Regions from separate parts of the Micromonospora sp. DT47 genome, predicted to be linked through region 4. Evidence: riboswitches for the same ligand, from Rfam matches in the RefSeq annotation. Region 4 holds a riboswitch; each other region holds the start of a gene.

Region 1 (7,021 bases), on a different contig from region 4:
TAACGACCGGTGGCCCTGGGCCATTCCGGCCCGTCCGCCGTGCTGCTCGGTCATACGGAGGGTGTAACGACCGGTGGCAGGCGGCGATTCCGCCCGAGGGGTGGCGCTGGCCACCGACAGAACGGACATCCGGGTGAAGACCTCGCGCCCGATCCTCGGAAGTGGTCGGGTGGTCAGGAACCGGATGCCGGGGGCAGGCTGCCCAGCAGGCGGGTGACGGTGATCTCGATGACGACCCGTTCCGGGTTCGGGCGGGGCTGCCGGTAACGCTCGGCGTACCGGCGCTCGGCCTCGGCCACCGACGCCGGGTCGGAACGGAGCACCGCCCGCCCCTCGATGGTGAGCCACCAGCGACCGCCGACGTGGCAGACCGCCACCGGGGTGCCCGCCGCGCCGGCTGCGGCCACGTGCCGGGCCTTCGCCGAGCCCCCCGACGTGATCACCCGGGCCAGTCCGGCGTCCGCGTCGAAGGTGACACCCACCGGCACCACGTGCGGGGTGCCGTCGGCGCGCAGGGTGGTCAGCGTGGCGAGGTGCCGCTCCCGACAGAAGGCGAGCACCCGCTCGTCGTGCGGGTCCAACCGATGGTCGCCCGCCATGTCCGTCCCCCGTCTCGCGGCCGGGCGTCGCCCCGGTCCGGCTCCGATCATGGCACGGTACGGCGTACCGGTTCCTGGTCCGGGGGAGTGTCCGGCTGACCGGGCAGCCGCCGGGCGGCCGTACGACGCTGGTGGACCAGCCGGGTCAGGAAGAACAGCGCCCCGGCGAGGACACCCATGTCGTCCAGGTAGATCGGGTCGGGGAGCAGGTCGACCGGGAGGATGGTGTAGATCAGCGCGCCGTAGAAGGCGACCTTGCCGCTCACGCCGAGCGCGCCGAGCAGCCGCCGGGTGCGGACCACCCGGATCGCCAGCAGCACCGCGCCGACCAGCGTGGCCAGCGCCAGGATGCCGCCGACCACCACGAGGACCCACGTCTCCCGGGACATGTCGCCACGCTAGCCGAACGACGCCCGGCCCGCCCGGGACGAGCCGCCGCCGGCCGTTGTCCGATCAGTACGCGGCGGCCGCCGCCCGACCGCGCGCCACGGCCGCCGACTCCCGGGTCGGCTCCGCCACCGGCCGCCGGGTCTCCGGCATCGGCACCACCGACTCCGACTCCTCCGGCCTGCGGTCGAGCGCGGCGAACGCCTCGTCGCGCAGGCTCCGGGCGGCCGAGGCGGCGATGTCGGCGTCCCGCCAGGCTGCCTGCTCCCGCTCCACCGCGGCCCGGTGCCGGGCGGCCAGGTTGTCCCGCGCCGCGCGGCGCAGCAGCAGCTCCTGCTCCACCGGGTGCCGGCGCGGGTCCCAGCCGGCGCGGTGGCCGAAGACGTCGCTGAGCTGCTCGACCGAGAACTCCTTGCGCCAGTACGCGTCCAGCGCCGCCCGGTGCAGGTACCGCTCCCGGTCGGCGTACTCGGCCGGGGTGCGCACCGTCCGCGGCAGCGGCATGGCTGCGGCGGCGGAGAGCCGGCGGACGTCCGCCTCGGCGGTCTCGTACGCCTGCCAGGCCGACTCGACCTCCTCCTGGACGGCCAGCCACTCGGCCCGCCGCCGCTCGGCGGTCGCCGCCGCGCGTTCGGCCGCCACCGCGACCTCCTGGGCGTACCGGGTGCGTTCCCGCTCCTCCTCGGCCAGCTCGAGGTCGCCGGGGAGCGCGGCCTCCCGGAACCGGCCGGCGAGGGCGAGCCGGAACAGGTCCGGGCGGACGACCAGGCCCGCCACGGCGACGGCCGCGACGGCGAGCAGGGCCAGCCAGATCAGGGCGGCGGCGGGGACGTCGGGCAGGACGGCGGAGAAGACGGTCTGCATCACCAGCACCTCACGGTGGGAACGATGTGGAGGGACGAGCGGGGACGGGGTCGGCGGCCGGTGCGAGCTGGCGGGCGCACCCGTGGGACCGGACCGGGCGGCCGCGGCTGCGGCGGTCGGGTCCGACACCCGGACGGGTGTCGCGAGGGTTCAGTGCCGGGGCGGACCGCGCCGGCCGGTGGCGTCCCGGACCGGGTCCGTCGTCGCCGCCGGCGCCAGCGGCGCCGGATGGGCAGAGGCGGCGGCACGCCGGGCCGGGAGCGGCCGGGGGGAGGTGTCGGCGGCCGGCGCGTCGGTCGGCCGGGCGGTGGCCGGCAGCTCGGCGACCCGGGAGGCGACCACGCTGGGCCGGACCGGGGCGGAGGCGGCGGCGGACGGGCCGGTGGTGCCGGCGACCGCGGCGCCGAGCACCAGGGTGGTCACCGCCAGCCGGGTGAGATCGCGCATCACGCGCAGCGTCGCCGCCCAGATCGGACGGGTGGTCGCTACGGTCGGCACGCCACCAACCTAACGCCTCGGGCCGGAGTGTGCAGCGGCACGACGGCGAGCGGACGGGTGACCCGGGCCACCCGTCCGATGTGGATGGGTGGCGGTCGCGGTCGCGGCCTGACCGTTCAGCTCAGGAGCCGGAGCCGGCCGGTTCGCCGGTGAAGAGGGCGAGCAGGTGGCCGACCTGGCGGTCCGCCTCGGCCGGGTGTCGAAAGTGGCCGCTGGGGTTGACCGTGTACTCGTTGCGCCGGCCGACCCGGGTGCGTCGCAGGTAACCGCCGGCCTCCAGGTCGGCGACGATCGCCTGGGCGGCCCGTTCGGTCACCCCCACCTCTTCGGCGACGTCGCGCAGCCGGGCGGTGGGATTGCGGGCGATGGCGAGCAGCACGTGCCCATGGTTGGTGAGGAACGTCCAGTTCCTGGTACTCCCGTTCTCGTTCGCTGTAGTCGCCATGCCCGCCATGGTATGGCCCGGCCTTCGGGTTTTCGGCCCTGGCCTCCGCGCATCGTCCGGCCTGTCCGGCTTAGCCGGGTGATACCAGCGGAAAGCATGAAATCTATATCACGTAAATCTTGACGTATCTTCCGCTGCGTGTGACGGTGGGACGGCGGCCGCCTCCGTCGCCGGCCGGGTTGACCAGGCCGATCGCGGACCGAGGTGAGGCAATGGCCCCGACCACTCCGACCCAGGCGCTCGCCGAACTGCACGCCGGAAACCGGCGCTTCGTCACCGGCGCCCCACGCCACCCCAATCAGGACGCCGGCCACCGGACCGCGGTCGCCGACGCGCAGCACCCGTTCGCGGTGATCGTCGGCTGCTCGGACTCCCGGCTCGCCGCGGAGATCATCTTCGACCGGGGTCTCGGCGACCTCTTCGTGGTCCGGACCGCCGGGCACACCGCCGGCCCCGAGGTGCTGGGCAGCGTCGAGTACGCGGTGACCGTCCTCGGCACGCCCCTGGTGGTGGTGCTGGGGCACGACGCCTGCGGCGCGGTGCAGGCCGCCCGGGACGCCGCCCGTACCGGTACGCCGCCGGCCGGCCATCTCCGGGCGGTGGTGGACGCGGTCTGGCCGAGCCTGCGGCGGGCGGCCGCCGAGGGCGTCGACGACATCGACGGCATCGTCGACATCCATATCGCGTACACCGTCGAGGCCCTGCTCGGCAACTCCGCGATGCTGGCCGCCGAGGTGGCCGCCGGGCGGTGCGCGGTGGTCGGCATGTCGTACCGGCTCACCGCCGGTGAGGTGCGGACGGTGGCCGCGGTGCCGGCCGGCGGACCCGCCACCGCGGTGCCGGCCCAGCCGGGTCCCGACGGCCGCGCCTCCGCCGTCGCCGGCTGACCCGCCCCCGGGTACGCGACGAGGGCCGCCCCGCACTCGGCGGGACGGCCCTCGGTGGTACGCGGCGGCGTCGTCAGAGCATCGACATGTGTACGTGGTCGGTATGGTTCGACGGCCCGCTGTACGACCTCCACCCGGTCGCCGGGAACCAGATCTGCCGGTTCCAGATGACGTAGTAGATGCCCAGCCGGTCCGCGTTGCGGATCAGGAACGCGGCGAGGTTGTTGCCGTACATCCGGGTGTCGTTGTTGTACCAGGGAGCGAAACCGCTCCTCTGCAGCGACCAGTCGCAGGCCTTGCCCTTCGGGTGCTCCCACGGCCCGCCCGACCGGTAGCAGCCGGCGAAGCGCTTGAAGCCCGCCCGGCGGACCTCGTTGTAGGCGTGCAGTGTGCGCGGCGTGATCAGGCCCGAGGTGGTCGGGTCGTTCTCGGTACGGTACTCGGGACGCCAGTCGCCGTCCGCCGTCCGGCCCGGCCCGATCCGGGCGACCGGTGACGTCGCGTTGACCAGGCCGCCGGTGAAGCCCTCGCCGCCGACCAGCGCGAGGGCCTTCTCCGCCTCCCGACTCTCCCGGGCCATGTCGTTGGTGAGCCGCTGCTGCTCGCGCACCTCGCCGTCGAGCGCCAGCTTGGCCTGTTCCGCGCGGTTCTTGGCGGCGGTGATCCCGCTGAGCTTCTGCGCGTTGACCATGTTCAGCTCGTCAAGGGCGGAGGCGCGCTTGACGAACGAGTCGGGGTCACCGCTCTCCAGCAGCATCGCCACCGCGCCGATCCGGCCGGTCCGGTAGGACTGCGCCGCGATCTGGCCCACCCGCGGCCGCAGCGCCTCCAGCTCGTCCTGGGCGCGGCGTACCTCGAGTGCGAGCTGCCGTTGACGCTTCTTCGACTTCTCCAGCTGCGACTTCGCCTTGGAGTACTCGCGGTTGCGCAGCTCGATGACGTCGGTGAGCAGCTTGGGCTCCCCGTCCTCCTCGTGCCCCGACGGGGTCGGGGTGGAGGGCGCGGCTATCGCGGGGGCCGGCCCGGCGACGATCGCCAGGGCGGCGAGCACGGCCACCACCGGTGTCAACCAGCGGCGCAGGGGTGCCGTCACAGTGTTCCCTTCCCTCGACCGCCGACCGAGTTAGCTGACGGGTTCGGGACGGAAGTGGCCCCTACCGCTGTCGCGGATTCACCCCAGATACCTGGTTCCCCGGCTCGCCGTGCGGCGATTGGGCGGTGGCACCGCAGGCGCCGCTGCGCGCCTTCGGCGGTGACCGGCAGCGAGGTTACCCGAGAGGAGTACCAGGGATCTACGTCCAGAACCCGACTAAACGCGTTATTTCGCAATGGCGGTGCGTGATCAGTGACGCGGTTATCAGCCTCCGCGCCGCGGGCGGTCACGCAGCGGAGTGTCACCATGCCGTGTCCGTGTTCCTTTCCGGGTCGGGCCACCGAGCGGGGGCCGGGGTGGACGTGCGGCCGTGCCGCGGCGCGCTGAGCGCCTCCAGCGCCGCGGCACGGTCGACCGGGGGGCGGGGCGTGGGCGCCGGGCCGTCCGGCGGCGCCGAGTCGGGGGCGGGTCCGCGTCCGGCGGTGGTGACCAGCGCGGCCAGGCCGGTGGTCAGCGGCACGGCCGCCACCAGGCCGAGCGTCGCCACCGCGCTGCGGACGATCTCCTGGGCCAGGAACTCGCTGGTGAGGATCTGGCTCACCGGCCGACTGTCGGCGGTCAGCAGGAGCAGCAGCGGCAGCGAGGCGCCGGCGTACGCCAGCACGATGGTGTTGACCGTGGACGCGATGTGCGCCCGGCCGACCCGGGTGGCGGCCCGGTAGAGCTGCAACCGGGACAGCCCGGGGTTGGCGTGGGCCAGCTCGGTGACGGTGGCCGCCTGGGTGACGGTGACGTCGTCGAGGACGCCCAGCGAGCCGATGATGATGCCGGCCAGCAGCAGGCCGTGCAGGTCGACGTCGCGCTGGTACATCGACAGCGTGGTGGCCTCCTCGCTGCCGTACCCGGTCAGGTGGGTGGCGGCGGTGGCCAGCGTGCCGAGGATCCCGGTCAGCACCAGGCTGCCGAGCGTGCCGAGCACCGCGACCGAGGTTTGCGCGGTGACCCCGTGGGTGAGGTACAGCACCACGAACATGATCAGCGCCGAACCGGTGATCGCGATCAGCAGCGGTGAGCCGCCGGCGGAGATGCCGGGCACCACGAAGGCCAGCAGGATGGCGAAGCTGGCGGCCAGGCCGGCCAGCGCCGCCAGCCCGCGCAGCCGCCCGAACGCCACGATCGCCGCCGCGAAGAGCGCCACCAGCCAGACCAGCGGCTTGCCCCGCTGGTGCTCGGCGATGTTCCAGCTGCTGGCCGTCGGGTCCGCCGGGTCGGAAAGCTTGACCAGCACGATCTCGTCGTGCACCGCCACGGTGGGCGCGCCCGGCCCGGACGGCATCGGGGTCTCCACCTGCTTCCCGGCGTCCGGCCCCTGCTCGACCTTGACGGTCACCGTGCCGCACGGCCCACCGGCCACCCCCGGCGCCCCCTCGGGGACCTCCGGCGTGGGCGGGCAGGGCTCGTTCACCACCCGGGTCACCGTGCCGTGGTAGCGCGGCACGTCACCCCCGCCGTCCGGCTCCCGGGTGTCCTGCGGCCAGAGCACCAGCGCGGCGATCACCGTGATGACGAACAGCGGGACCACCGTCGCGACGAGGATCCGTCGCACCCGGCGCGGGGTGGACGGAGCGGGACGGGTGTGGTCGGCGCCCATGGTGAGTCTCCTGACGATCCGGGGCAGGGTACGTGTCAGCCGGCTGGTCGGTTCACCGGCGGCACGGCCGGACCGGGACACGGGCCCGGGCGTCGACCCGGGGTGCCGGCGTCGTCACGTACGGCGGGCGGACGGCGCGGTGGCCCGGAAGGCGGCACGCCCGCGCGCAGCACGACCGGGACGCCGCCCACGGGAGCCGGCCCCCGGCGCGGTGCGCGGGCGGCGATGGCGGTGGACGGAGGGTCATCGTTGGAGAATGGTAGCCATCCCGGCCGCTGGTCCGCCCGGCTCGCCGACCGGGTGTCCGGGTCAGCCGCGCTTCATCAGGCGGCCGACGGCGGCCATCATCTCGCCGGCCATCTCGTCGGCGCGGCCCTCGGCCGCCCCCTCCCGCATGCAGTGCCGGGCGTGCCCGTCCAGCAGCCCGAGGGCGACCTTGTCCAGGGCGGCCTGGATCGCGGAGATCTGGGTGAGCACGTCGATGCAGTACCGGTCGTCGTCGACCATCTTCTCGATGCCGCGGACCTGGCCCTCGACGCGGCGCAGCCGCGCGAGCAGTTGGTCCTTGCTGGCGGTGTAACCCCGGGTCGGGGTGCT
Region 2 (7,021 bases), on a different contig from region 4:
GATCGCTCAGAGGCACATCGGGCTGCCGCAAGGTCGCGATCCAACGAACGTCCTGTCGTCGGCAAAGTCGCGCGGTCAGCTGCAACTTAAGGTCCTGGTCTCGCCGTCGAACCCGTCCGGGGCGGTGTACAGCGCGGAGCTCGGATGGGGCACGACTCGTCGCAGGCCGCGCTGATCTATCAGCACGCGACGGCGGAGGCGGATCGGGCCATCGCCCAGGCGCTGCACGAGGCGGTGCGCGCGGACCGGAAACGGGCCAAGAAGGTGGGCAAGACCAAGACGGCGGCGGACAAGCCGGCGAAGAGGAAGTGCGCGGCCGACCGGAAGACCGGGGGCAAGAAGCGCCGGAATCTCGGCGGCGGCGACGGGCTGGGAGAAGCGAACATGGACTTGGCCGACTTCGCCGACGGCGTCGACGAGTCCGGCACGTTCCGGGGCTTCGAGGGTGGCTGACCGGAGCCGTGAAGAGCAGGCTAAGGCACGTCAATGGCACGCGGCATGATCGCTGACCTTGGAATATCGAAGGCCCTGGCTGGGACTCGCGTCCTGGCCAGAGCCTCGATCGTGGAGCGGGTGACGGGAATCGAACCCGCACTGTCAGCTTGGGAAGCTGATGTTCTGCCATTGAACTACACCCGCAGGCGGCACCACTGTACCTGAGGTCACCGCCCCCGTGCACCAGGTACCCCGGCGAGCCCGACCGCACCCCACCGTGATCAGTCCGGGACGGACCGTGTCCACAGGAGGGCAACAGTTTCACAGCGGCAACATATGGCCGTTCTCAAATCTGTCGATCGGTTGTAACGTCACCCGCACGTTCCCAGCCACGGTGCGACATACCCCCCTGTCGCGCCGCGAGAAAGAGGTGGGCCCATGGGACTCCGTCCCAACCTGCTGACCCGACGTACCGTCGGTGTCGCGTCGACGACCCTCGCGCTGCTGCTCAGCACCGCCGCCGTCGGCGTCGTTCCCGCTGCTTCCGCCTTCTCCGCCGCTCCGGCAGAGGTCTGCGCCGAGCCGGCCGACGTCCACTCGGACGCTCGGATCAAGAAGGGCGGGGTCGCCAAGCACGACCCCAACGAGCTGACCGCAGCGCAGGTCCGCGAGCGCGAGGCCGACCTCGTCGCCGCGCTGCGCGAGCGGGCCAACTTCCGGGCCGGCACCGGTGCCACCACCCTGGCCACCGTCAGCATCCCGGTCGTGGTGCACGTCATCCAGCGGGACGGCACCCGGGCCGGCGGCAACATCCCGGACTCGCTGATCACCTCGCAGATCAGCGTGCTCAACCAGGCCTACGGCGGCGCCACCGGCGGCGCGGCCACGGCCTTCGGCTTCCAGCTCACGAAGATCAACCGGGTGACCAACCCGTCCTGGTACCCGATCGTGCAGGGCTCGTCGGCCGAACGGCAGATGAAGACCAGCCTGCGCGAGGGCGGCAAGAACACCCTCAACGTGTACCTGGGTGAGCTGAGCGACAACCTGCTCGGCTGGGCGACCTTCCCGAAGCGCAAGCTCGACAGCATGGACGGCGTGGTCGTGCTGAGCGAGTCGCTGCCGGGCGGCACCGCCACCAACTACAACCAGGGCGACACCGGCACCCACGAGGTCGGCCACTGGCTGAACCTCTACCACACCTTCCAGGGTGGTTGCTCCGGCTCGGGTGACAGCGTCAGCGACACCCCGGCCGAGGCCTCGCCGGCGTTCCAGTGCCCGACCGGGCGGGACACCTGCGCCACGGCCGGCCTGGACCCGATCACCAACTTCATGGACTACACCTACGACTCGTGCATGTACCAGTTCACCGCTGGTCAGGCGAGCCGCATGCTGACCGCGTGGAACGCCTACCGCGCGGCGTAACACCGGCAGGACACCGGTGCCGGCTCCGTCTCACGACGGGGCCGGCACCGCCGTTTCCGGGGCTCAGGCGGCCGTGCGGCGGGTGTCGAAGCCGTGCCGGCCGCGGCGGGCCGGCCGCTGGTCGGCTACGCCGGCGACGTCGTCGCCCTGGTGCACGGCCCGCGGATCGAGCCAGACCTGGACGGCCGGGCGCCCGGCGTCGGGACTCATCGGGCCACCCTGACCGCGGCGGGTGAGCATCGCGACGTCGACGCTGAACTCGAAGAGCCGCCAGTCGACCTGCGGTGCCGCCCGACCGATCTCGGCCACCCGGGCCACCCAGGCGGGATCGACGACCGGCCGGGCGCGGCCGGCGACGTACGCCTCGTCGTCGCTCTCCTCCGGCGGGAACGAGTGGAGCGCGTAACGCCCGTCGCGTTCGAGGTCGCGCCGCTTGGGCGAGTCGACGACGAAGCAGAAGAGCCCCTCGTCGCTGATCAGTGGGCAGACCGGGTGCACCCGGGGCCCGCCGTCGGCGCGGACGGTGGCCAGGTAGCCGAAGCCCGGCCCGTACTGCTGGAGGAGAAGGCGGATCCCGTCGGCGAGTCGGGGCTCGTCGGCGGCGAATTCGGACCAGGAAGCCATGCGGACAGTCTATCGAACATGTGTACGAACGCGCAGTCCGACACGCGGGTCGCCCGGTTCGCTCGATAAGGTGTGTCGATGCTGCTCTCCGACCGCGACCTGGTCACCGAGATCAAGGCGGGAACGCTCGCGTTGGAGCCGTTCGAGCCCACGCTGGTGCAACCGTCCAGCATCGACGTGCGCCTCGACCGGCTCTTCCGGGTCTTCAACAACCACCTCTACACCCACATCGACCCGGCGATGCAGCAGGACGACCTGACCTCGATGGTCGAGGTGCCCGAGGGCGAGCCGTTCGTGCTGCACCCGGGCGAGTTCGTGCTCGCCTCCACGCTGGAGGTGATCTCCCTCGGCGACCAGCTCGCCGGCCGACTGGAGGGCAAGAGTTCACTGGGCCGGCTCGGCCTGCTCACCCACTCGACCGCCGGCTTCATCGACCCGGGCTTCTCCGGGCACGTGACGCTGGAACTGTCGAACGTGGCGAACCTGCCGATCACCCTCTGGCCGGGCATGAAGATCGGCCAGCTCTGCATCTTCCGGCTCTCGTCGCCGGCCGAGCACCCGTACGGCTCGGCCGTCTACGGGTCGCGGTACCAGGGCCAGCGCGGGCCGACCCCGAGTCGCTCCTGGCAGAACTGGCGCACCTGGCCGACAAGTAGGCGCTGACCTGCTGTGCAATAGATCCACTCGCATGTCAGGCCGTCCCCAGGCGTGAACATCGATCAGGCCACGGCCGAGGATCGCGTCCACCGCCCCCGCTCCACGACATCTGTGGCTACGAGCGCCCCTAGGCCGGCTGACCTTCACCGCCTCGGGCCGTCTTTCGGGCCAGCCACGGGCCAGCAGCCGCAGCGCGGCGGTCGCGAGAGGGCACGAGAGCCGGTCGGTTGGCCGCCGGTGGTGAGCTTTTCGGGCATCACGACCGCTTGAGCACGCTCTTCCAAACTGACGGTGCGCGCAGGGCTTGATGCCACGGTCAGTGTGTGCCGTTCATTGCCTCGGCCGAGGCGGGTTCCCTTCTCGCTCCACGCCAGCCGCTAGCTGGACCTCAAAGGCGGTCGGTCGACCTGCTGCCAGTGACTCAAGCTCTTGCACGAGTGCTTCAACGTTCGGCCGTGAACAGCCGACGCGAATGAAGAACTCGGCACGGGATGAACCAGAAGTCGCCTCCGCCAAGACTGCCGCCAAGCGGCCGACCTCACCGCGGTTCAAAGTGAGAGTCACCTGATCGCCTTCGTACGCGCCCCGCACCAGTCCCCGCCCTCTCATCAAGCAGTCGTACAGCCATCCGTACAGCCAAGTACGCCAGCCAGAGCCGACGCCGCCCGACAGTAACGGACGGCATGAGCAGGGCCAGGGGTCTCTCGCCAGCCCACCACGATCTTCTTCTAATCCTCGGGCCGCAAGCGGCCAGTCTCGCTGCTACAGCGCGGGCCGGCCATGTGGGACGCTTTCGCGCGTGGAGGACGCGAAGTCGATCATCGTGCAGGTGTACTGCCGCCTGGAGGTCACAGTCGATGATCCGGACGCTGTGTCGGAGCTTGCCGGGCAGCAGTTGCGGACGGCCGACATCGACTGGTCGAGCGAGCGGGACACCGTGGAGGAGGCTGTCGCTGAGTTGCGAGGCGACTTGGCCCAATCGCTGGCGAGCTTGGTCAATCCCGACCGGGTGTTGGAGGGCGTACCCGGTGTTGAGGTTCGGCGTGGGCGGTGGTGGGCAGAAGTCGGCCCACCGTCTGAGCGGTTTCAGCCGGGCTTTGGCGCGCCAGCGCCAGGCGGAACTTGAGTCGCTTCCGCACGTCAGCCGAGGCCACCAGAGACCGCCGAAACCAGGCCGCCGACGCAGTAGGCAGCCGGATATCGGCAATTCCCAAGCTGACAGTGCGCTTCGATTCAGGTCAGCGGAGCAGGCCTGGCGTTCGGTTTCCGCGACCGCCAGGCCGTCTCCAGGCCGTCACAGGTTCGCGACCGGCCACCGATGCCCCCCACGCCTCACCACTCCCGCCCACCCGCTGACGCGCAGGCTCCCGGGACGGCCCGGGAGCCCGGTGCACCCGTCAGCCGGGCCGGCCGTAGCTGTTGACCGGCCCGTCGTCGACCCGCTTCATCTTGATCGGCACCCCGGCCTGGGAGGCGTGCACCACCCAGCCGTCACCGGCGTACATGCCGACGTGGTGCAGGTCGGAGTAGTAGAAGACCAGGTCGCCGGCGCGCAGGTCGGCCCGGCTCACCCGGGCGGTCACCTGGCGCTGCTGCCGGGCGTTGTGCGGCAGCGACACCCCGGCCTTCGCCCAGGCGGCGAGCATCAGACCGGAGCAGTCGTACGAGCCGGGGCCGTCGGCGCCCCAGACGTACGGCTTGCCGATCTGGGCGCAGGCGAACTTCACCGCGATCCCGGCGGCGCCACCCGGATAGCCGGCCGGGCACGGGGCCGGGCGCAGCGGTCCGCCGCCGCCGTTGCCGTACACCTTGAGCCGCAGCTTCTGCAGCCGGTCGATCTCGGCGTTGATCTGCTTCTTCTTCGCGGCCAGCTGGGCCTCGGTACGCGTCAGCTGGGCGACCATCTCGTCCAGCGGTGCCTTCTTGGCGGCCAACTCGTCGCGCAGCACGACCACCGTCTGCACCTCGCGCTGCTGCCGGTGGGCGAACCGGTCGAGCAGCTCCAGCTGCCCGACCACCTCGCTCGGCGACCGGCTGCCCAGCAGCGCGTTGACCACCGAGAGGTTCTCACCCTTGTACGCCTCGACGGCGAGGCCGCTGACCTGGTTCATCGCCAGTTCGACCCGGAGTTGCAAGGGTTCGATCCGCCTGGCCAGCGCGGCGACCTGCCGGCGCTTGGCGGCCAGGTCCTGGCGGGTGGCGTTGTGCTGCTCGATGATCGGTTCGAGCCTGTTCCAGTCCTGGTCGATCTGCCGCTCGATCTCGGCGACCGACGGATCGGCGTGCGCCGCCGTAGCGCCACCGGTCAGGACGACGGCGACGCCGGTGAGGGCGGCGAGGGCGGTGGTGAAGCGGGACCAGCGTGTTCGCGGCGCAGCCGCCCGCCGGACGACCTGGGTCGACCGGACCGACGGTGACCGCGGGGCATGGTGTGCCACCGGGCTCCGTACTCCTTCTTCCGCGACCGCCTACCGGGTTAGCTGACGGGTTCGGGCGGGAAGGGAGCGCCCTACCGCAGTGGCTGCGGATTCACCCCGGCGTACCTGGGTCCCCGGCTCGCCCGGAGGCGACTCGGCGGTGCCGGCCGTTACCGCCCGGGTTGGACGGACCTGGTGGCGGCCGACGATTGACCAGAGTAGAGACGACCGTTATCGATCCGCAACCCGCCATGCCGTGACAGACCGTGTCCGGATACGCGGAACCCCCGGTCGGTGACCGGGGGTTCGCGGCGGCTCGGACCGAGGTCAGTACGGTCGCCGGAAGCCGGCAACCGGCATGTAGTCGATGCTGGTCACCTGGACCGGCTTACCCGTCCGGGGAGCGTGCACCATTCTGTCGCTGCCCAGGTAGAGGCCCACGTGGTGCAGGTCGCTGTAGAAGAAGACCAGATCGCCCGGGCGCGCCTCGGAACGGGGGATGGCCCTGCCCTCGTTCCACTGGTCGCCGGTGTGGTGGGTCAGGTAGATCCCGGCCGCCTTGTACGCGTACTGGGTGAGGCCGGAGCAGTCGAACGAGTTCGGGCCGGTGGCACCCCAGACGTACGGGTCGCCGACCTGCTGGCAGGCCACCCGGATCGCGGTCTGCGCGGCGGTGCTCACCACCCCGTTGATGGTCGGGCAGCCGGCCACCTTCACCGTGGTCTTCGGCATCGACGCCTGCAGCCGCTTGATCTCGGCGTTGATCTGCTTCTTCTTCGCCGCCAGGTCCTTCTCCTGCTTGGCCTGGGCGGCGATCAGCGCGTCGAGCTTCTTCTTCTCGCCGTCGTACCTACGACGCACCTGGAGGACACCCTCGACGTCCTTGCGCTGCTGCGCGGCGAGACGGTCCAGCATGGTCAGCTGCTCGGCGAGGGTGCCCGGCTTGGTGCTGACCAGCAGCGCGGCGATGTCCTGCGAGGGGCCGGTCATGTAGTACCGGGAGGCCAGATCGCCGACCCGGTTCATCGCCAGCTCGCTCTGCAGGGCCAGCGGCTCGATCTTCTTCTGCAGCTCCGCCGACTTCTTGCGGTTGACCTTGAGTTGGGCCCGAACCTTGTTGTACTGCTCGATGGTCGGCTCAAGCTGCTCCCACTGCTTGTCGATCGCCGCCTCGATCTCCTCCGGCGAGGGCGCGGCGTGCGCCGGCACGGCGAGCATCCCGGCGCCGACGGCGACCGCCGCGACCAGGGTGAGCAGGCGGTGGACGACCCGCCGCAGGCCCGCCGGGCGGGTGGGCGGCTGGCCCTGGACGTGACGATGGGGGGGCAAGGTTGCCACCGGTCACCGACTCCTTTGCAACCGACCGCCGGGCGCCTCGTAAAGGGGAAGACGGAGGCAGACGACCTACAGCGGCCGGTGCAACATTAGGGAAGGCACGGACCGGAATCAAGGTGGGCCGTCACGTT
Region 3 (7,021 bases), on a different contig from region 4:
GGGTGGCTGAACGGGATGTCCTCGTACCAGCCGGGGTGGAAGCGCAGCTCCAGCTCGGCCATGAACTCCCGGCGGACCACCTTGTTCCAGGCGGTGTGCTGCACCCGCAGCAGGTCCGGCCGGTCGGCCAGCCGGACCACGTCCGGCACCCCGCGCAGCAGGGGGCTGCTGGCGTCGGTCTCCTGCCGGCCGTCCTCGTAGACCCGCAGGTGGTCGAGCATCAGCACGTCGGGCCAGTGGGCGCGGAGCCGGTCCAGCACCGCCGGGATCGTCCCGGCCGGCAGCCAGTCGTCGCTGTCCACGAACCAGACGTACTCGCCGGTGGCCACCTCCAGGCCGGCGTTGCGGGCCAGGCCCAGGCCGACGTTGCTGGTCAGGTGGACCGTCCGCACCCCGTCGTGCGCGGCGGCGTACGCCCGCAGCAGCTCCCCGCACCGGTCCGGCGAGGCGTCGTCGACGGCGACGATCTCGACCGCGTCCTCCTCGCCCGCCGGCACGTCCTCGCGGATCGAGTCGAGGCACTGGTGCAGGTACGCCTCAACTCCGTGTACCGGGACGATGACGCTGAGTAAGGGGGGCCGCGCGGACGGATTGACCACGCCGTCACCCTGGACCTCTGGGGTGGACGAGTCCCGAACCTGACGTATCCGGCGCAAAAGTATCTCCTTAACAGCGGCCGGCCGAAGGGTTATCGAATGGTAGTCCGTGCCGTGCCGGTAGGGTGCCGGCCGGGTGGCACCGACCGGTGTCCTACCGGGGCCGCGCCGCGGTGACGGCCCCGGCCGGAGGGAGGGGACGTGCGGATGGGCGTGGCGGCGGTCGGGTGCCCGGCATGACGAGCGCGACGGCTGTGCCGGCGCCCCGGGCCAGCCGGCTGCCCTCCCTGACCGGGCTGCGCTGGGTGGCCGCGATGCTGGTCTTCGGCTACCACGCCGCCACCATGCGGATCGTCGGCCAGCCCGACGCCAAGGCGGTCGTCGACTGGCTGTTCACCCTCGGCCTCTCCGGGGTGCAGTTCTTCTTCATCCTCAGTGGATTCGTCCTGGTCTGGTCGGCCCGCGACGGTGAGCGACGGCGCGACTTCTGGCGGCGGCGACTGGCGAAGATCTACCCGAACCATGTGCTGACCTGGGCCGCGGCGCTGCTGGTGATGTGGTGGTTCGCCGATCCGGTGGTGCCCCGCGCGGCGTTGCAGAACCTCTTCCTCGTGCAGGCCTGGGACCCCACGCCGGGCTACTTCTACAGCATCAACACGGTGAGCTGGTCGCTCTCCTGTGAGCTGTTCTTCTACCTCTGTCTACCGTTGGTGCTGCCGGCGGTCCGGCGGGCCCCCGCCGTCGCGCTCTGGGCGGTGGTGGTCGCGGTGCCGCTGCTCATCGTGGCCCTCTGGCCCGGCCAGTCGCTGGTGCCGGCCGAGAGTGCCTGGTGGTTCACCCAGATCTTCCCGGTGGTGCGTTCGCTGGAGTTCTGGATGGGGGTCGCCGCCGCCGAGCTGATGCGGCGCGGCCGGTGGCGGGGGCCCGGGCTGCCGCTGGCCAGCCTGATCTTCGTGGCGACCTGGGTGGTCGCCGCGCAGTGGATCCGCGCCGAACTCTGGGCGGCGATCCTGTCGGCGGCGTACATCCTGCTCATCACCGCCGCGGCCGACGCGGACGTGCGCGGCCGCCCGTCGCCGTGGCGGCACCGCACCATGGTCTGGCTCGGTGAGGTCTCCTTCGCCTTCTACCTGGTGCACGTCCTGGTGATGGTCACCGCGCTCCGGCTGACCGGCCACCTCGGCTCCGGCCTGCCCGGCTGGTGGGGCCCGCTGGTCGTGCTCGGCTTCCTGGCGGTGAACCTGGTGCTGGCCGGACTGCTGCACCGGTTCGTCGAGACGCCGATGATGCGCCGGCTGTCACCCCGCCGCCGGCCGGCCACCGGGCCGTCCGCGCCCCGGGCGGCGACCGTGCCGGCGCCGCGGGCGGCCGCCGACGACCTGACCACCGGGCGTCCGGTGGAGTACGCGGGCCGGCGCGACCCGCGCTGAGCGGTGTCCACCCTGGTCGGCCCGGTCGGCGCGGCGACACGCCCGGCCGCTGCGGGTGGGCGGCATCGGCGGTAGCGTGGCCCCGTGCTCCCGGTCGCGCTCACCAGTCCCCTGTGGTGGGTGACGCGCTGGATTTCCCGGCTGCTGACCGGCCTCGCCGTGGCGATGGCGCTCTCCCTGAGCGGCCCGGCCCTGCCCGACGACGTCGCGCCGGCCGCGGCCCTGCCCTTGGGCGTGTCGCTCCCGGCGACCGCGGGTCCGCCCGCCGCCCCGGCCACGGCGTCCACCGCCCTGTCGTTCACCACCTCCGTCGCCCGGTCGGTTCCGACGATCGCCGCCCCGGCCGACGACTCGCCCCTCGCCGGCGCCGGGGGTCTCACCGACCGGCACGCCGGCCCGACCGACGCCGTCGGGGTGGCCGACCGCGCCGCCGCCACGGCCGGGGCGACGACCGCGCCGCTCCCGGCCCTCGCCGGGCTCTCCCCGGCCGCCTCGGGGCCACGCGCGCCGCCCGCGGCCTGACCGCCCACGCGGGGGCCGAGCCGCGCACACCTCTCCCCGAACCTCACCTCCCGCACCCGCCCGATCAGGTCCGGGCGCCGCCGCTGACGGCCGCGCCCGGCTTCGCGGGCCACGTGCGGACTCCTCTGCCGCATCCCGGTCCCGTGAGGAGCCGACCATGAACACCGTCCTCTACCAGTTCCTGATCGAGGTCCCGACGGCCGCCGCCATCTGGTCCGCCCTGCTCGTGCTCGCCCTGACCGGGCTCACCGTCGTGGTCGCCCGCCCCGAGCGGGACCGCCCGGCCGACGAGGGGGCGCCCGTCGAGCCGCTCCCGGGTGACGCCGCGCCGGAGATGGCCGACCTGCGCCGGTACGCCGAGGAGGTCGCGGTCGCGGCGGCCGGCGCCGCGCAGACGGCCCGGCGTCGCCGGGACGCCTGGCTGACCGCCCAGGAGGAGGTCGACCGTGCCTGGTCGGCGTACGACGAGGCGGAGGGGGTCGCCCGACGCTTCACCGGCACCGCCGCGCTGCCCACCCCGCGTACTCCGCGCACCCCCGCCGAGTACGCCGGCCGGGAGCGCTGGGTGCACCGGGCCGCGGTGGCCGCGCACTGGCGGGGCGAGCTGTCGCTGACGCAGCTGCGGGACGTCTTCGCGCACCGGGACGGCTGGGACCCGCGTCGGCACCCGGTCGAGCAGGAGGTGCTCCTGGCCCGGGCGGTACGCGACGGCCGCCGGGAGGCGTACCGGTCGGCGACCGAGCGGGAGCGGTCGGCCTGGCGGGACGCCGAGCTGGCCGCCGAGGCGGCCCGGGCGCTGGCCGTCGAGGCGTACGCGGCGGCGGAGCGGCTGCGGCCGGTCCGGGTGCCGGCCCGGCGCGCGTCGGTGGTGGCGCGGACGGTGCCCGCGGCGCGGTGGCGCCCGGCTCGGGTGGGCTGATAGGAGAAAAGGGGCCGAATTGTTACCGCGAATACCGTGAGCCCGGTCACGGCCGCGCCGAACCGGTCATCCGGTACAGCCGGCGACATCGACGGCAACGATCTTCGGTGATTGTCGCCGGCCTGTCCGGTTGTCGCCCGGCGGCGTCGTGAGCGAACGCCGTCCCATTGAGTGACGTCAGTGCCGAACTGCACCGGAAATTTCTCGCCCCGATCATGTTTACGCAGGTGGGAGTGCTTGGCTGGCCGCGAACCGGCCAGTAATGTCGCCTCGGTCCGGTGCGGTTTCCGATCGCAAGAGGCGACGCCGCGCGGACCCGCTCAATCGTGGAGACCACGAACCGGGGACCCAAGCAGTCCTGGGGTGAATCCGCGGGCCACGGCCCGTGGTAGGGCGTTCTTCCCGCCCGAATCCGTCAGCTAACCCGGTCGGCGGCGTCGGAAGGAGTTCCATCCTCGTGCAGCTCGATCCCACCCCGCAGGTGTTCCCCCGCCTCGGTGCCGGGGTGCCGTCGCCGGTCCGCTGCGCAGTAGCGCGCTGATTCCGGCATCCGCCCCGCTGCCCGGCACCGACCGGGCGATCCCCCCGCTGAGCGGTCCCGCACCGGCCCTGATCCCGCGCGTGACACACCGCCACGTGCCGGTCCGGCGCGCCCGCTCCCGCCCTCGTACCGTGGAGGAACACCCGTGAAGCACCACATGAAGCGGCAGCTGCGGCGTCTGGCCACCGAGCGCTCGTACCAGGTCGTCGCCGGTTCGGCCGCAGCCCTCGTGCTGGCGTCCGGCACCGCCGCCCTGCTCGCCGGCACCGACGAGGCCCCGGTCCGGCAGCAGACCTCGGCCGCCGTGGCCGAGGCGGCCCCGCGGCTGGGCGACGTCGCCACCCGCAGCCAGGCCCGCGTCGCCGCCCCCACCCCCTCGGCCAGCCCCTCGGCGAGCCCCTCGCCGTCGGCCAGCGCCACCAAGGCCAAGGCGGCCGACCCGGACCTGACCCGCAAGGCGGCGCCGAAGCCCCCGTCGACGAAGGTCCTCAGCTACAACTACGAGGCTCAGACCACCTACTTCAACTGCGGTCCGGCGGCGGTGCGCAACGCGCTCAGCGCGGCCGGCGTCGAGCGGACCCAGGACGAGCTGGCCGGCCCGCTCGGCACCACCGAGATGGGCACCAACTCGGCCGAGGACACCACCCGGGGGCTGAACCAAATGGTCAAGGGCAACCCGTACCGGACCCGGATGTTCGAGGGCACCCCGAGCTCGGCGCAGATCGACCGGCTCCAGACCGACGTGGTCAAGGCGATCACCGACAAGCGTGGCGTGGTGGCCAACGTGGCCGGCAGCGCCACCGACTCCAATGGCGGCTGGCACTCCTTCCCCGGCGGCCACTACATCGCCGTGGTCGGCTACAAGAACGACGGCCGGACCGTCCGGATCGCCGACTCGGCCGACCCGAGCCTGCCGTCGTACTGGATGAGCACCATCGACCTGGCGAACTGGATCGCCACCCGCGGCTACTCCGCCTGATCCCACCCTGCGCGTACCGGGCGCCGGCTCCCCTGGGGGCCGGCGCCCGTCGCCGTTCCCGGGGCTCGCGGGGCATGGCCGGACGGTGGCACACTGCGGCCCATGACCGACGGATCGGATTGCCGGCGGATCCTCCTGCTGCTGCATGGGATGGGCGCCACCGGCGACGTCTGGCTGCCCTGGGCGCCGCTGCTGGAGCACCGCTGGCCGGGGCGCTGGTTCGCCCCGGACCTGGCCGGCCACGGCTGGTCGTCACCGCTACCCGGGTACACCTTCGCCGGTCTCGCCGACCGGGTCGCCGCCGGGCTGGAACCGGTCACCGGCGCCGCCCCGGGTGGGGTGGGATCGGAGGGACGCCGGTCGGGGGAGCGGCTGGTGGTCCTGGGGCACTCGCTCGGCGGGGTGGTCGCGCTGGCGCTCGCCGCCCGCGACGCGGGCCTGCCCGTCGACGCGGTCGTCGGGCTCGGCATCAAGGCGGTCTGGTCGCCGGCCGAGTTGGCGAAGGCGGCCGAGCTGGCCGGGCGGCCGGCGACCTGGTTCGCCAGCCGGGACGAGGCCGCCCGCCGCTACCTGAGGGTGTCCGGTCTCGGCGGGCTCTTCGCCCCGGACCACCCGGTGGTCGACGCCGGCCTGCGCGCCGAGGACGGGCGGTGGCGGCTGGCCATGGATCCGGCCGCGTTCGCGGTCGGCGCCCCGGACCTGCCCGCCCTGCTGGCCAGCGCGGACGTCCCGGTGCTGCTGGCCCGGGGCGAGCATGACCCGATGGTCAGCGACGCGCAGCTGGCGGCGTTCGGCGTACCGGTCGTGACGTTGCCCGGCCTCGGCCACAACGCGCATGTGGAGGACCCGGCGGCGGTGCTGGCGCTGCTCGACCCGTACCTGTGAGCCGCGGCGGGCGGCCCCGCCAACCCTCATGATCAGTGAGGCTGGGCGGCCCCGGCGCCGTCGCGGTCGACGCGCTCCGAGGCGCGCCCCAGCGGATCGGTCTCCAGCAGCCGGGTCAGCACGTCGTCCACGTTGGACATGTCACGCCGCAGCAGGGAAACCGCGCCACCCCCACGGGGCGACGCGGTTCCCGGACGCCGTGTCGGCTTCGCACGGTAACTGTCAGGCTACTTTCGCTTCGCGAAGGCCCCGTACGCCTTGATCACCTCGTCGGTCGGCCCGTCCATCCGGATGACGCCCGATTCCAGCCAGATCGTCCGTTCGCAGGTGTCCCGGATCGAGGAGAGCTGGTGGCTCACCAGGAACACCGTGCCGGCGCCCTCCCGCAGCTCGCGGACTCGCTGCTCGCTGCGCTTGCGGAAGCCCTCGTCGCCGGTGGCCAGCGCCTCGTCGATCAGCAGCACGTCGTGCTTCTTGGCCGCCGCGATGGCGAAGCGCAGCCGGGCGGCCATGCCGGAGGAGTACGTCCGCATCGGCAGGCTCGCGAAGTCGCCCCGCTCGTTGATCCCGGAGAACTCGATGATCTCCGGGCCCCGGCGGGCCACCTCCTCCGGCGACATGCCCATGGCCAGGCAGCCGATGGTCACGTTGCGCTCGCCGGAGAGGTCGTTGAGCAGGGCCGCGTTCACGCCCAGCAGGGAGGGCTGGCCCTGGGTGTAGACCGCGCCCCGGTTGACCGGCAGCAGGCCGGCGATCGCCCGCAGGATGGTCGACTTGCCGGAGCCGTTGCTGCCGATCAGTCCGACCGCCTCGCCCCGGTACGCGGTGAAGGAGACCCCCTTGACCGCGTGCACCTCCTGGATGTTCGGCGCGGAGGTGCGCTTGACCAGCCGCCGGAACGCCGCCACCGGGGTGGTGCCGCCGGCGGCGCCCTTGTGCACCCGGTAGATCACGTGGGCGTCGTCCACCACCACGGTGGGGATCCGCTCCTCGACCAGGGGCAGCGTCAGGGTCGCGTCGTTGGACGCCTCGAAGTGCTCAACCACGGCCGTACTCCTGTTCGCCGCGCCAGAAGTAGAAGTAACCGCCCAGACCGGCCACGACCGCCCAGCCCACCGCCACCAGCCAGAGCTGGGTCAGTGACTCGTT
Region 4 (7,021 bases):
GATCACCGTCGCCAGCAGCGCGGAGAGCAGCGAGCCGGTGAGCACCGCGACCTTGACGTGGTCGTCGCGCTCGCTGCCCAGCCCGAATGCGAGTTCGCCGATCAGCAGCGACACGGTGAAGCCGATCCCGCCCAGCAGGGCCAGCCCGAGCACGTCGAGCCAGTTCAGGCCCTTGTCAAGGTCGGCCCGGGTGAACCGGGAGACCAGCCAGGTGGCGGTCAGGATGCCGATCGGCTTGCCGACGACCAGGCCAGCCACGATGCCCACCGCGACCCGGTCGGTCAACGCGGTGGCCAGGCCGGCGAGCCCGCCGACCGTCACCCCGGCGGAGAGGAACGCGAAGACCGGCACCGCGACCCCGGCGGAGAGCGGCCGGAACCGGTGCTCGAAGTGCTCGGCCAGGCCCGGGCCGGCGTCCGGGCCGCCGGCAGCCTCGCTGCGGATCACCGGGACGCTGAACGCCAGCAGCACCCCCGCCACGGTCGCGTGCACCCCGGAGGCGTGGACCAGCGCCCAGGTCACCGCGGCCAGCGGGAGCAGCAGCCACCAGGACCGCACCCGCCGCCGCACCAGCACCGCGAAGATCGCCAGCGGGACCAGCGCGGCGGCCAGCGGCAGGACCGCCAGGCTGGAGGTGTAGAAGACGGCGATGATGACGATGGCCAGCAGGTCGTCCACGACGGCCAGGGTGAGCAGGAAGGTGCGCAGCGCCGACGGCAGGAAGCGCCCGGCCACGGCCAGCACGGCCAGCGCGAAGGCGATGTCGGTGGCCGTCGGGATCGCCCATCCCTTGACCGCGCCCGCCCCGGCGGCCCCGGCGATCAGGGTGAACAGCAGCGCGGGGACGAGCACCCCGCCCACCGCCGCAGCCACCGGCACCGCCGCGCGGCGCGGGTCCCGCAGATCACCGGCGACGAACTCGCGCTTGAGTTCCAGCCCGGCGACGAAGAAGAAGATCGCCAGCAGTCCGTCCGCCGCCCAGGTGGCGAGGCTGAGGTCGAGGTGCAGGGACGCCGGGCCGAACGTGACGTCCCGCAGCGACCGGTAGCCGTCCGCCCAGGGCGAGTTCGACCAGATCAACGCCACCAGCGCGCCGACCAGCAGGAGTGCCCCGCCGACCGTCTCCTTGCGGAGGATGGCGGATATCCGGCTGGTCTCGCCCCAGGAGAGTCGGGCGAACAGGATGGCACGGCGCCGGGTGGCGTCGGTCACGGGGTCTCCTCGTCGGCAGGGGTCACGTCGTCCCATCGCCGACCAGACTTCCCGGCACACCAGGGCCAACCCTATCCCCGTGCGGTCGCGCGAATGCAGGTCCCGGGTCTTGCCGGCGGCCCACTGCTGGCTCCTACCCGCCGGACCGCTCCGGAGAACCCGCCGGCCGGTCCGGACACGACGACGCCCGGCCGGTGGACCGGCCGGGCGTCGTCGGTGCGGTGGTGCGCCCTCGATGAGGGGCGATGCGTCAGAGGCTGAGCTTCTGACCCGGGAAGATCAGGCCCGGGTCGGCGCCGACGACGCGCTTGTTGCGCTCGTACAGCGCCTGCCAGCCACCGGCCAGGTCCTTCGCGTCGGCGATCTGCGACAGGGTGTCGCCCGGCCGCACCACGTACGTGTCGCCGCTGGACGCCGGAGCGCTGCGCCGCTCGCTGCGGCTGTTGCCCTGCTTCTGCTGGGCGGACCGCTCGGTCTTCTTCGACTTGGCGGTCGACCGCGACTCGGAGCGCCGCTCCGACTTCTGCGGCTTCTCCGACTTCTCGGAGCCGCTGGAGTAGCTCTTCGTCGAGCCACCCTTCTTGCCGCACACCGGCCAGGCGCCGATGCCCTGGCCATCGAGCACCCGCTCGGCGATCGCGATCTGCTCGCCACGGCTGGCCAGGTCGGCACGGGAGGCGTACTTCTTGCCGCCGTAGCCGGACCAGGTGCCCTGCGAGAACTGCAGGCCACCGTAGTAGCCGTTCCCGGTGTTGATGTGCCAGTTGCCGCCGGACTCGCACTGGGCGATCGCGTCCCAGTTGACGCTGGCGGCGCTGGCCGGAGCGGCCGGCGCCAGAACGGCGGCGATCCCGGTGACCGCGCCGACGGCGAGCGTGCCGACGGCGACCCGGCGCGAGCTGACCCGTCGGTGACGGGCGGTGTGTTCAGTTGCCATCTGTGATCCTCCACGCCGACGAGGTGAGCTGTCGGGTTCGGGCCGAGGAGCCCGGCCGCCGCAGGCGGCTTCACCCCGAGGTGACGTGCACCGAAGAACGTGTGGGTCCCCCGCTCCATGCCAGTTGCCTTGGTCCCGGTCGGCGGCATGGATTAGGCGTTACCGACCGTGGTGTCCGCGATGGCGGACCAGAACGACGTTAGGAGCCGTTTCGGCCGATTGCCCACTTCTTGTGAAGTTCTTCACCCGGTCAGGCGAAGGGGCGACCTCCCGAGTTGCGGACCGTCCACAGGCGTAGACAATCCCGTCCTCAGTGTGGTGACCGCTGGCCCTGGCTGGCGGCTGCGGTCTCCCCCGTGCGGCTCAACTCGCCGGGCTGGAGCTGAACCGCACTGGGGCTCCACACCTCCACCCGATCACCCACCACTCTGGCCAGCAGGCACGCGCCGCGCCGGTCCGCGCGCAGCGCCAGTCCGACATGGCCGCCGGCGGTGGCGACGTCCCGGCGTACCCGGGGGTCGAGCGCGAGACCGTCGAGGACCGCGCCGACGGACGCCACGGTGGCGGCGGTGCCGGTCGGCAACTCCCGGCGCAGCCGCTCGGCAGGGTGGCCTCGGGGCGCGGGGTGACCGGGGCGGTGGCCGGACAGTCCACCTCGGCCACCGGGTCCGCCGTCTCGCCCTGGTACCGGAGGCGGTAACAGAGCGTCACCTCGGCATGCCCGCTCTCCGACCCGTCCCAGTTCATTGTGGTGGCCTCGCTTTGCGTCCGGACGATCAGTGACACGCCGTCGCCTTCATCCCGGGTGGTGCGCGGAGCGCCATCAGCTTGCTCCCCTGCCGCCCGGTCACGGCCCGGCCGAACTCGTCGGCCTGCCACGGCCGCCCCCGCGCGATCGCGGCGGTCACCTCGCCCAGTCGGGCCCGCGCCCGCCAGGCTGCAAGGCGTCCTGGCATACGCCGCCCTCGACCTGGGGAACGCCGAGGCTGCCATGACGCACGCGCAACGCCCCTGGACATGCGGGATCAGCCTGATCTTGCTGGCAGGTGGGGTCGACGCGGAACGAGCTGCCCGACAGACGCCCATCACCGGCAAGTCGTACACCACTTCCATGGACGCCACCGTGCGTGGCTCAGCCGCGCGTCAAGCGCGTGGCGTGGTTCGTCTCCTCAGGTGAGACCTCACTGCGTCGGCTGATGCGTAGTTGCCACCGCGTGTGCGCGCCTTCCGGACCGGGCAGTTGACCGCGGGACAGCGCCAGGTCGATGCGCTGCCGGACGGTGTCTTCCAGCTCCGGTTCGGCAGCGAACAGAATCCTCAGACGCACCTCACCGTCGCTCCGATCCGCACGGGTGTGGTGCGAGGCCAAGGGGCATGGCGGCTCGTGTTCCCAATGGCCGCACAAGGCCATAGTGATCGCCGCACCGGGAGCCTGCGTGTCGGCGTCCGGCGCCATGAGGAGAATCGCCTCGTGAGCGAACGCCTGCCGCATGCGATCAGTATGCCGGGTGCCATCGCCGCAGCTCATGTCCCGTGACAGAACACCCGGCGACGGCCACAGACTGCCGAGCTGCGCTCTATCAGATCAAGGCGGCCCGCAGGCCACCTCCGGCCGGCATTGGCCGGGCCGGCCGGCCACACTGACGGAACATGAGACAAGGAGATCGCTGGGAGTGCCAAGCGGTCCTCACCAGCTGGGCACGAAGTACGGCCGATGGTCCAGGCGCCGGGAGCCTCTGCCAAAGCCCCTGGCCTGGCCGAGCCGGGACGATCGCCGACAGGGCTGGTCGCCCCCCCGAGGTTGGGGTGATCGCTGCCGCGCAGCAGAGCTGCCTGCCCCCGAGTCTCCTGGGAGCGCGGCCCGCGGTTTCGATGACGACGAGGACCAGGGTGTGTGCGGCCCGGCGAGCGGACGGTGGGGCGCGACCACAGAGGCCGGCGTCCGCTGGTACCAGGACATGCGCGGGCTCGCCGTCGACGGCGTGGTCGGCCGCGCCACCTGGGCCGCGATGGGCGGCCGGGCCACCTTCTGAGCAGCGGCCCCGACCGAGTGGGACGCACCCGGTCGGGGCCGCGCTGGTCAGATGGTCCGGGCCAGCCGGTCGGCGAGAAGCCGGGCGAACCGGGCCGGGTCGGCCAGGTCACCTCCCTCGGCGAGCAGCGCCATGCCGTACAGCAGCTCGGCGGTCTCGGTCAGTGCCGGCGCGTCGTCGCCCCGCTCGTGCGCGGCGCGCAGGCCGGTGACCAGCGGGTGGGTCGGATTGAGCTCCAGGATCCGCTTGACCGGGGGCAGCTCCTGGCCCATCGCGCGGTACATCTTCTCCAGCGTCGGCGTGATGTCGTGCGCGTCGCCGACGACGCAGGCCGGGGAGGTGGTCAGCCGGGAGGAGAGGCGGACCTCCTTGACGCTGTCGGAGAGCGCATCGCCGAGGAAGGCCAGCAGGGCGGCGTACTCCTGGGCCCGCTTCTCCCGCTCGGCCTCGGCGTCGGTGCGCTCCTGCTCCGTGTCGAGGTCGACCTGGCCCTTGGCGATCGAGCGCAGCGGACGGCCGTCGAACTGGGCGACCCGCTCCACCCACACCTCGTCGACCGGGTCGGTGAGCAGCAGCACCTCGTAGCCCTTGGCCCGGAACGCCTCCAGGTGTGGCGAGTTCTCGAGCGTCGCCCGGGTCTCGCCGGTGGCGTAGTAGATCTCGGCCTGCCCGTCCTTCATCCGGTCGACGTAGTCGCGCAGGCTGGTCGGCTCGGCGGCGTCGTGGGTGGAGGCGACGGAGACGATGTCGAGGATCGCGTCCTGGTTGTCCGGGTCCTCGATCAGCCCTTCCTTGACCGCCCGGCCGAACTCGGACCAGAAGGTCCGGTAGCGCTCGCCGTGCGCGGTGCGCATCTCCTTGACGGTGGAGAGCACCTTGCGGACCAGCCGGCGGCGGACGATCTGGATCTGCCGGTCCTGCTGGAGGATCTCCCGGGAGATGTTCAGTGACAGGTCGTGCGCGTCCACCACACCCTTGACGAAGCGCAGGTAGTTCGGCATGAGCGCGGCGCAGTCGTCCATCACGAACACCCGCTTGACGTACAGCTGGACGCCGCGCCGGCCGTCGGCCATGAACAGGTCGAAGGGCGCGTGCGAGGGGATGAAGAGCAGCGCCTCGTACTCGAAGACGCCCTCGCCGCGCATGTGGATGGTCTCCAGCGGGTCGGTCCAGTCGTGGCTGACGTGCCGGTAGAAGTCGTGGTACTCCTCCTCGGCCACCTCGTCGCGCGGGCGGGCCCAGAGCGCCTTCATCGAGTTGAGCGTCTCGACCGTGGGCTCGGCCCCGTCGGCGCCGGGCACCGTCGTCCGGATCGGCCAGGCGATGAAGTCGGAGTACCGCTTGACGACCTCGCGGATCTTGGCCCGGTCGGTGTAGTCGAAGAGGTTGTCCTCGTCGTCGGCCGGCTTGAGGTGCACGGTGACCGCGGTGCCCTGCGGGGCGTCGTCGACCCTCTCGACGACGTACGTGCCCTCGCCGGTGGACTCCCATCGGGTGCCCTCGGCCTGCCCGGCGCGGCGGGTCAGCAGGGTGACCCGGTCGGCGACCATGAAGGTCGAGTAGAAGCCGACGCCGAACTGGCCGATCAGGTCCTGGCTGGCGGCCTCCCTGGACTCCTTGAGCCGGCGCAGCAGCTCGGCGGTGCCGGAGCGGGCGATGGTGCCGATCAGCGACACGACGTCCTCGCGGGACATGCCGATGCCGTTGTCGCGCACGGTCAGCGTCCGCGCCGCCGGGTCGACGTCGATCTCGATGTGCAGGTCGGAGGTGTCGACGTCGAGCTCCTTGTCGACCAGCGATTCCAGCCGTAGCTTGTCCAGCGCGTCGGAGGCGTTGGAGATCAGCTCGCGGAGGAAGACGTCCTTGTGCGAGTAGATGGAGTGCACCATCAGCTGCAGCAGCTGACGGGTCTCCGCCTGGAACTCCAAGGTCTCGGTCCGACCGCTCACACCAACCTCCTCGTGCCTACGTCTCAGGTCCGCGGACAGGATACGAGTCCCCGTGGCCGCCCGGTCACGCCCGGTCGTCGGCCGGCCGGCGAGCCACCAGGTACGCCTGCGGGGTGGGCTCGGGGCGACCACAGAGCGTCTCCGGGCCGCGCCACATCCGGGCCTGGACCACCAGCCCGGCCTCGTGCAACAGGTCGGCCACCCGATCCGGGCGACGACGGTGGAAGACGAGCGAGACCGGTTCACCCCAGGCGTCGGTACGGTGCGCCGCCTCGTCGCCCTCCTGGAAGGCCAGCAGCACGTGCCCGCCCGGGGCGAGGACCCGGTGGAACTCGGCGAACACCCGGGGCAGCCGGTCGTCCGGGACGTGGATCACCGAGTACCAGGCGACCAGGCCGGCGAGCGTGCCGTCGGGCACGTCGAGGTCGAGCATCGACCCCTCGATGAACCGCAGGTCGGGATGGGCCTGGCGGGCCTGCGCCACCATGCCCGGCGAGAGGTCCAGGCCGGCGACGTCCAGGCCCAGGTCGCGCAGGTGGCCGGTGATCCGGCCGGGGCCGCAGCCGACGTCGAGCACCGGACCGCCGCCACCGGTCCGGACCACCTCGGCGAAGCCGGCCAGCACCGCCCGGTCCCACGGGCGGGTGGACAGTTCGTCCCGCAGCCGCCTCGTGTACTCGGCGGCCATGGTGTCGTACGAGGCGCGGGTGGTGGTGAGGAAGTCGGCTTCGATCATGGACGGGAACCCTACCGGGCGGGGTATCCGGCCACAGTGGATCCCACGACCCCTGCACCCGTTCACCTTTCGCGAGGTCCGCCGGCGTCGCCGTCGGACCCCACCCGCCCGGTGCCACCCACCGACGTGCCGACCCCGTCCAGGTCGTCCAGCC

What was found. A riboswitch is a leader RNA that binds a small molecule or an ion and turns the genes downstream of it on or off. The one in region 4 is predicted to bind cyclic di-AMP.
Region 1: another riboswitch for cyclic di-AMP. It lies ahead of ACLQ2U_RS00300 (coiled-coil domain-containing protein); the one in region 4 lies ahead of ACLQ2U_RS28930 (transglycosylase family protein).
Region 2: another riboswitch for cyclic di-AMP. It lies ahead of ACLQ2U_RS09335 (NlpC/P60 family protein); the one in region 4 lies ahead of ACLQ2U_RS28930 (transglycosylase family protein).
Region 3: another riboswitch for cyclic di-AMP. It lies ahead of ACLQ2U_RS31050 (C39 family peptidase); the one in region 4 lies ahead of ACLQ2U_RS28930 (transglycosylase family protein).

Annotation. Positions count from the first base shown of each region.
Region 1 covers NZ_JBNCLC010000001.1:53,191-60,211, reverse strand. Annotated here, with positions in the region: gene ACLQ2U_RS00330 (pyridoxamine 5'-phosphate oxidase family protein) at 174-599, opposite strand; gene ACLQ2U_RS00325 (DUF1232 domain-containing protein) at 647-988, opposite strand; gene ACLQ2U_RS00320 (hypothetical protein) at 1,053-1,850, opposite strand; gene ACLQ2U_RS00315 (hypothetical protein) at 2,001-2,348, opposite strand; gene ACLQ2U_RS00310 (helix-turn-helix transcriptional regulator) at 2,470-2,802, opposite strand; gene ACLQ2U_RS00305 (carbonic anhydrase) at 3,006-3,680, shown strand; gene ACLQ2U_RS00300 (coiled-coil domain-containing protein) at 3,754-4,773, opposite strand; cyclic di-AMP (ydaO/yuaA leader) riboswitch at 4,778-4,908, opposite strand; gene ACLQ2U_RS00295 (YibE/F family protein) at 5,075-6,424, opposite strand; gene ACLQ2U_RS00290 (metal-sensitive transcriptional regulator) at 6,734-7,021, opposite strand, start outside.
Region 2 covers NZ_JBNCLC010000005.1:7,752-14,772, forward strand. Annotated here, with positions in the region: gene ACLQ2U_RS09305 (hypothetical protein) at 145-453, shown strand; tRNA gene ACLQ2U_RS09310 (tRNA-Gly) at 566-639, opposite strand; gene ACLQ2U_RS09315 (zinc metalloprotease) at 874-1,857, shown strand; gene ACLQ2U_RS09320 (pyridoxamine 5'-phosphate oxidase family protein) at 1,921-2,481, opposite strand; gene dcd (dCTP deaminase) at 2,560-3,144, shown strand; gene ACLQ2U_RS09330 (hypothetical protein) at 3,938-4,264, shown strand; gene ACLQ2U_RS09335 (NlpC/P60 family protein) at 4,536-5,576, opposite strand; cyclic di-AMP (ydaO/yuaA leader) riboswitch at 5,589-5,725, opposite strand; gene ACLQ2U_RS09340 (C40 family peptidase) at 5,883-6,893, opposite strand.
Region 3 covers NZ_JBNCLC010000041.1:12,471-19,491, reverse strand. Annotated here, with positions in the region: gene ACLQ2U_RS31070 (glycosyltransferase family 2 protein) at 1-599, opposite strand, end outside; gene ACLQ2U_RS31065 (acyltransferase family protein) at 833-2,026, shown strand; gene ACLQ2U_RS31060 (hypothetical protein) at 2,111-2,548, shown strand; gene ACLQ2U_RS31055 (hypothetical protein) at 2,706-3,467, shown strand; cyclic di-AMP (ydaO/yuaA leader) riboswitch at 3,775-3,916, shown strand; gene ACLQ2U_RS31050 (C39 family peptidase) at 4,154-4,987, shown strand; gene ACLQ2U_RS31045 (alpha/beta fold hydrolase) at 5,090-5,872, shown strand; gene ACLQ2U_RS31040 (ABC transporter ATP-binding protein) at 6,100-6,918, opposite strand; gene ACLQ2U_RS31035 (ABC transporter permease) at 6,911-7,021, opposite strand, start outside.
Region 4 covers NZ_JBNCLC010000029.1:12,523-19,543, forward strand. Annotated here, with positions in the region: gene nhaA (Na+/H+ antiporter NhaA) at 1-1,212, opposite strand, end outside; gene ACLQ2U_RS28930 (transglycosylase family protein) at 1,463-2,149, opposite strand; cyclic di-AMP (ydaO/yuaA leader) riboswitch at 2,148-2,318, opposite strand; gene ACLQ2U_RS28935 (hypothetical protein) at 2,460-2,708, opposite strand; gene ACLQ2U_RS28940 (hypothetical protein) at 2,926-3,105, opposite strand; gene ACLQ2U_RS28945 (hypothetical protein) at 3,282-3,641, opposite strand; gene ACLQ2U_RS28950 (peptidoglycan-binding domain-containing protein) at 4,042-4,182, shown strand; gene htpG (molecular chaperone HtpG) at 4,230-6,131, opposite strand; gene ACLQ2U_RS28960 (class I SAM-dependent DNA methyltransferase) at 6,196-6,867, opposite strand; gene ACLQ2U_RS28965 (dihydrodipicolinate synthase family protein) at 6,930-7,021, opposite strand, start outside.